2 regions of the Luteimonas sp. MC1782 genome follow, and region 2 is predicted to be linked to the other one. Evidence: riboswitches for the same ligand, from Rfam matches in the RefSeq annotation. Region 2 holds a riboswitch; the other holds the start of a gene.

Region 1 (3,400 bases), on a different contig from region 2:
CCCTGAGCGCCAGGACCTATCATTCCCCCATGACCAGCCCCCTGCCCGCGTTCCCCGATGCCTCCGGCGCCCTGCTGCTGCCGGGCCCTGCGGGTGCGCTCGAGGTGGCCGTCGACATTCCCGAAGACGACGTCGACCGGGTGCCGGCGGTGGCCGTGGTCTGCCACCCGCTGCCCACCGAGGGCGGCAGTATGCACAACAAGGTGGTGACCATGGCGGCGCGCGCCTTGCGCGAGCTGGGCGTGACCACGGTGCGCTTCAATTTCCGCGGCATCGGCCAGTCCGCCGGCGCGTTCGACCAGGGCGACGGCGAGCGCGACGACCTGCGCGCGGTGGCCGGCTGGGTCCGCGCGCAGCGCCCGGCCGACCAGCTGTGGCTGGCGGGCTTCAGCTTCGGTGCCTACGTGAGCCTCGCCGTGGCGGCCGAACTGCGGCCGGCGATGCTGGTCTCGATCGCGCCGCCAGTCGGCCGCAGCTGGAACTTCGACGCCATCACCCTGCCGACCATGCCGTGGCTGGTGGTGCAGGGCGAGGCCGACGAGATCGTCGATCCGCATGCGGTCTATGCCTGGCTGGCCAAGCGCAAGGCCAAGGCCGAGCTGGTGCGCATGCCCGACACCTCGCACTTCTTCCATCGCAAGCTGATCGACCTGCGCGGCGCGATCAAGAGTGGCGTGCGGCGCCACCTGCCGGGCGGCAATGACTGACGGCGGCGGCGGGATGTCGCCGTCGCAGGCCTACCGCGAAGGCGTGGAACGCGGCGACTGGAGCCATGACCCGGCCCAGCAGCCGGCACTCGCGGCGCTCGACCGCGTCCATGCGGCGCTGCTCGCGCGGCGGCGCGGCACCCTGCTCACGCGGCTGCTCGGCGCCGGCGAGCGCGCGCCCCGGGGCCTCTACCTCTGGGGCGGCGTGGGCCGCGGCAAGACCTTCCTGGTCGACCAGTTCTACGAGCACCTGCCGCTGCCGGTCGCCAAGCTCGACGCCGGCGCGCGGGGCGGCAACGGCAAGCGCCGCACCCACTTCCACCGCTTCATGCGCGTGGTCCACCAGCGCCTGCGCGAGCATTCCGGCGAACGCGATCCGCTGGCCACGATCGTGGCCGAATGGCGGCGCTCGCTGCGCGTGCTGGTGCTGGACGAGTTCTTCGTCAGCGACATCGGCGACGCCATGCTGCTGGCGCGCGTGCTGGAGCGGATGTTCGCCGAAGGCATCGTGCTGGTGACGACCTCCAACATCGCGCCCGCGGGGCTGTACGCCGACGGCCTGCAGCGCGCGCGCTTCCTGCCGGCGATCGCGCTGCTCGAGCAGCACTGCGACGTGCTGGAGCTGGTCAGCGACACCGACTACCGCCTGCGCGAACTGACCCGCTCACCGGTCTACCGCACGCCGCTCGACGACGGCGGCGACGCCTGGCTGGAGACGCGCTGGCACGCGCTCGGCGGCGACGATGCCCACCGCGACGGCTCGATCGAACTCGAGGGCCGCAAGATCGCCACCCGCGCGCGCTGCAAGGGCATGGTTTGGTTCGACTTCGCCGCGCTGTGCGAGGGTCCGCGCGCGGCCGCCGACTACATCGAGATCGCGCGCGAGTTCCACACCGTGCTGCTCGGCGGCATCCCGCGCATGGACGGCACGCGCGACGACGCCGCGCGCCGCTTCGTCACGCTGGTCGACGAGCTGTACGACCGCAACGTCAACCTGGTGTGCACCGCCGCGGCGGCACCGCCTGCGCTGTACGCCGGCGAGCGCCTGCGCGGTGCGTTCGAGCGCACCGCATCGCGGCTGGTGGAGATGCGCAGCGCCGAGTACCTCGCGCGCGAGCACCGCGACTAGGCCACGACATATTGTATTGACCTCCCTCATCGACCCCACTATGTTGTGCCGGTCGGTTCCCGCGGCCTGCGCCACGGGATGAAAAGGGAAGCCGGTGCGGCGCGCGTTCTTCGAACGTGTGCCAAGGCCGGCACTGCCCCGCAGCGGTAGGTGGAAACGAAGTCGCGACATGCACTGGGGCACGCGCCCCGGGAAGCAGCGGCAAGTAGGTGGCGACGGACCTCCGTCGCCGTGTCCACGAGTCCGAAGACCTGCCGACAGCCGCGCGAAGCACGCCGCGCGGTGCCGGCCGTGGAATCTCCGGGGGGAGATGGCCGGTGACGCAGCTCCGCCCATCCGCCCGCGCGGGTGCGTCGCGGCCGTTGCGACACCGACACCGGACCCTTGGCGACGCCAGGCCTCCGGCCGCCGCCCGAGGGAGCGATGGCCAGGTGCGCCACTTTGTACAAGGCGAACGCCATGACCGAACACGACCACTCCGGCGCCGCGCCCGCGGCACCGGCCGGCAGCCCCGACGGCTTCCTGCTCACCCCGCCGCCCACCGCCACCACGATGCGCGTACTCAAGCGCAACGGCACCGACGAGGCGGTGGACCTCAACAAGATCGTGCGTGCGGTCCAGCGCTGTGCCGACGGCCTGCATGCGGTCGACCCGATGCGCGTCGCCACGCGCACCATCTCCGGCCTGTACGACGGCGCCAGCACCCGCGAACTCGACGAACTGTCGATCCGCACCGCGGCCATGCTGACCGCGGAAGAGCCCGAGTACAGCCGCCTCGCCGCGCGCCTGCTGGCCGGCGTGATCGCCAAGGAGGTCGCCGGCCAGGAGATCCACGCGTTCTCGCAGTCGGTCGCACGCGGCCACGAACTCGGCCTGATCAACGCGCGCCTGCTCGGCTTCGTGCAGGCCAACGCGCGCAAGCTCAACGACGCGATCGATGCGTCGCTGGACCTGCGCTTCGACTACTTCGGCCTGCGCACTCTGTACGACCGCTACCTGCTGCGCCACCCGCACACGCGCAAGGTGGTCGAAACGCCGCAGCAGTTCTTCCTGCGCATCGCCTGCGCGCTCAGCGAGGACGTACCCGAGGCCCTTGCGCTGTACCGGCGCATGGGCCGCCTCGACTACCTGCCTTCGTCGCCCACCCTGTTCAACGCCGGCACCACCCATGAGCAGCTGTCGTCATGCTTCCTGCTCGACTCGCCGAAGGATTCCCTGGAGTCGATCTACCGCAAGTACGGCGAGATCGCGCAGCTCTCCAAGTTCAGCGGCGGCATCGGCGTGAGCTTCACCCGCGTGCGCTCGCGCGGCTCGCTGATCACCTCCACCAACGGCCACTCCAACGGCATCGTGCCGTGGCTGAAGACGCTGGATTCGTCGGTGGCCGCGGTCAACCAGGGCGGCAAGCGCAAGGGCGCGGCCTGCGTGTACCTGGAGCCGTGGCATGCCGACGTCGAGGAGTTCCTGGAACTGCGCGACAACACCGGCGACGACGCGCGGCGCACCCACAACCTCAACCTGGCGAACTGGATCCCGGACCTGTTCATGCGCCGCGTGGAGGCGG
Region 2 (3,400 bases):
GATGTCGGTCTGGAACGCGTTGGCGGTCCAGTTCCAGCCGGCGCCGAACTGCGCGAGCCCGAGGTTCACCGTCTGCGACTCCTCCGGCTCGAGGTCCGGGTTGCCCCAGCCGCCGGGGTAGTAGAGGTCGTTGAAGGTCGGCACCTTGAAGCCGGTGCCGGCGCTGGCGGTGAAGCGCATGCCGTTGCCGAACTTCAGGCCGTAGCCGACGCTGCCGGTAGCGTGGCCGCCGAACTGCTGGTTGTCGTCGTGGCGCAGGCTGGCTTCGTAGCTGTGCGCGCCGCTGCCGCCCTGGTACGCCAGGAACAGCCCGGCGTTGTCGCGGCTGTCGACGGTGAACCCGGTGCTGCCGGTCACCCGGTCGCGCATCCAGTCGACGCCGGCGCTGAGGAGGTGCGTTTCGGCCAGGCTGAAGTCGCCCTGCACCGACGCGGTGTCGCGGCGGGTGTCGAAGGTGCTGGCGAAGCTGCGCGTATCGGTGGCGTGGTCGAAGAAGTGGCTCTCGGCCTGGTCGTCGGCGCGGCCGATGCGCACGTTGACGTCGGTGCGCGCGTCCGGGCGCCAGCCGAGGCGGGCGCCGAACACCTGCTGGCGGTTGTCGGCCTCGTTGCCGCCGAACAGGGTGCCGTCGTATTCGTTGAAGGCGTCGGCGACCAGCGCGTGGCCTTCCAGCTCCACGGTTTCGCCGAAGCTGGTGCCGCCACGCAGGCTCAGCGACGCATTGCGGTAGCCGTCGCGGTCGGGCTCGTCGGCGTAGCAGCCCGCGCCCCAGCCGGCGGCGGTGCCGCGGCAGGAGTCGATGCCGTCGGTGCGCTGCCAGGCGCCCTGCGCCTGGAACCAGCCGCGCTCGCCGGTGTGGCCGATGCCGGCGCTGGCCTGGCGCAGGTGATGGCTGCCGATGCCGAGGCTGAGGTTGCTGCGCGTGCCCGCGCCGGCACGCCGCGTGAACACCTGGATCACCCCGCCGATGGCCTCGGAGCCGTACAGGCTCGAGCGCGGGCCGCGCACGATCTCGACGCGGTCGATCTGGTCGAGCGGCAGGTCCTGGAACGAGGCCATGCCGGCGGAGGCCGAGCCGATGCGCACGCCGTCCACCAGCACCAGCACATGGTCGGACTCGGTGCCGCGCAGGAACAGCGACGACAGCTTGCCCGGGCCACCCTGGTTGGCGAGGTTGATGCCGGCGCGGCCGCGCAGCAGCTCCTGCAGCGAGGTCGCCTGGCTGCGCTCGATGGCGGCGCGGTCGAGCACCTGCACGGGGACGTTGCTGTCCTCGGCGTTGATCGCGGTGCGGGTGGCGGTGACCACGATGGTGTCGAGGTCGGTGGACTGGAGGGCGCCGGCGGCGAAGGCCGCGGGTGACAGGGCCAGGGCAACGGCAAGGGTGAGGATCCGGTACTGCGGTTTCATGCGTGTCTCCATGCGTCGCGCACGCCCGCGCGACAGTGTCGTGGAGGTTGCGGGCAGGGAGCGGGGACGGAAGGAGACGTGACAAGACACGGCGCACTGCCGCCGCGACGCCCTCCGCGTCACAACCAGTCGTCTTTCGGGCCGGTCTCCGGGCTCGCGGGCGGAGCGATGCAGCCGCTCCAGCCCCGGCGCCTTCCCGTGCGATGCACAGTGGCGGTTTGCCGGGGTGTTCCACGCTTACCGTTGCGGGGGCAGCGCCGGAGTGCTTCGCACGCCGTGGTGGCGGGCGGAAGGTCACCGGCTTCCCGTTTCAACCGTTGGGGGAAGCCCCGCGGGTCACCAGAAAGTGCGCGCAGTCTACGGCATCGCGCCGTCGTCGTCCTGCATCAGCGTGGTGGTGACCGGGCCGGCCGGGGGGCGGTTGCGCGGCGCCGGCAGCTGGGCGATCGCTTCTTCCGCGGCGGCCACCAGCTCCAAGCGGCGCGCATCCGGCACGTCCTGCCAGTGGCAGTCGCACAGGGCGCCTTCGAGCGAGTACAGCAGGTTGAGGCTCGGCTTGAAGCCGGCGCGCTTGATGCGCATGAAGGCGTCGAGTGGCCCGGCGGCCATGAGGTCCTCGGGGGTACGCAGCCCGACCTGGCGCAGCCACGCGGCCGACTTGGGGCCGATGTTGCGCATCTTGAGCGGCGGTGGCGCGCTCATTGCTGCATGGTTTCCAGATACACGGCCGCGATCTCCTCGAGTCCCCTCTGGTCAGTAACGTCGAAGCGACCGGGAACCGGACTGTCGAGGTCGAACACGCCGACCAGGGCGCCTGCGTGGAACAACGGCACCACCAGTTCCGAGCGCGATGCGGCGTCGCAGGCGATGTGGCCGGGGAACGCCTCCACGTCGTCGACGCGCTGGGTCTGCGCGGTGCGCGCCGCCGCGCCGCACACGCCGCGGTCGAGCGGGATGCGCACGCAGGCCGGCTGCCCCTGGAACGGGCCGACCACCAGTTCGGTGCCGTCGAAGAAATAGAACCCGACCCAGTTGAGGTCCGGCAGCGCGTGGTAGACCAGCGCCGACAGGTTGGCGGCGTTGGCGATGCGGTCCGGTTCGCCGGCCAGCAGCGCGCGTGCCTGGGCGACCAGCTGCGCGTACTGCTCGGGCTTGTCGCCGCTTAGAATCTGCGAGGTGAACATGACCGCAAGTGTAGCGCGCGGGGTGCTGGTGACCGGCACCGACACCGGCGTGGGAAAGAGTGTTGCCAGCGTCGCACTGCTGCACGCGCTGCGCGCCCGCGGGCTGCGCGCGCGCGGCATGAAGCCGGTGGCTGCCGGCTGCGATGCGACGTCGCTGGGCCTGCGCAACGAGGACGCGCTGGCGCTGCAGGCGGCCAGCGATCCGCCAGCCGACTACGTCGACGTGAACCCGTGGGCACTGCCCGAGCCGACCGCGCCACAGCTGGCCGCGCGCGCGGCCGGGATCGTGGTGGCACTGCCGCCGGTCGTGGCGGCCTACGCGCGGCTGGCCGCGGAGGCCGATGCGATGGTGGTGGAGGGCGCGGGCGGCTGGCTTTCGCCGCTGGCGGACGGCATCGAACATGCCGACCTGGCGCGCGCGCTGCAGCTGCCGGTGCTGCTGGTGGTCGGCCTGCGCCTGGGCTGCCTCAGCCACGCCCGGCTCAGTGCGCGCGCGATCATCGGCGACGGCTGCGATCTGCTGGGCTGGGTGGGCAGCGCGCTGGACGACCGGTTCACGCGCCGCGACGAGTATCTCGAGCTGCTGCGCGGCACCCTGCCGGCCCCCTGCCTTGGCGTGCTGCCGCATGCCGGCGCGATGCCGGATGCCGGCGTGCTCGCGGGCAGCCTGCACGCCGCGGCGGTCGCCGTCGCCGGCGCCCGGCCATGACATGTACCTGCACCTGCACCTGCGCATGCCAGCATCGGGGCTGGCCGGCCTGACTTCAGGCACGGTTTTTGGCCGGGACCGCCGATGCCATACTTGC

The links. A riboswitch is a leader RNA that binds a small molecule or an ion and turns the genes downstream of it on or off. The one in region 2 is predicted to bind cobalamin.
Region 1: another riboswitch for cobalamin. It lies ahead of H5368_RS09690 (ribonucleoside-diphosphate reductase subunit alpha); the one in region 2 lies ahead of btuB (TonB-dependent vitamin B12 receptor).

The regions. Positions count from the first base shown of each region.
Region 1 is NZ_JACJFT010000002.1:50,079-53,478, reverse strand. It holds gene H5368_RS09705 (ExeM/NucH family extracellular endonuclease) at 1-6, shown strand, start outside; gene H5368_RS09700 (alpha/beta fold hydrolase) at 30-707, shown strand; gene zapE (cell division protein ZapE) at 721-1,836, shown strand; cobalamin riboswitch at 1,873-2,110, shown strand; gene H5368_RS09690 (ribonucleoside-diphosphate reductase subunit alpha) at 2,296-3,400, shown strand, end outside.
Region 2 is NZ_JACJFT010000001.1:1,700,901-1,704,300, reverse strand. It holds gene btuB (TonB-dependent vitamin B12 receptor) at 1-1,410, opposite strand, end outside; cobalamin riboswitch at 1,532-1,769, opposite strand; gene H5368_RS07955 (TfoX/Sxy family protein) at 1,768-2,112, opposite strand; gene H5368_RS07950 (GAF domain-containing protein) at 2,109-2,594, opposite strand; gene bioD (dethiobiotin synthase) at 2,587-3,303, shown strand.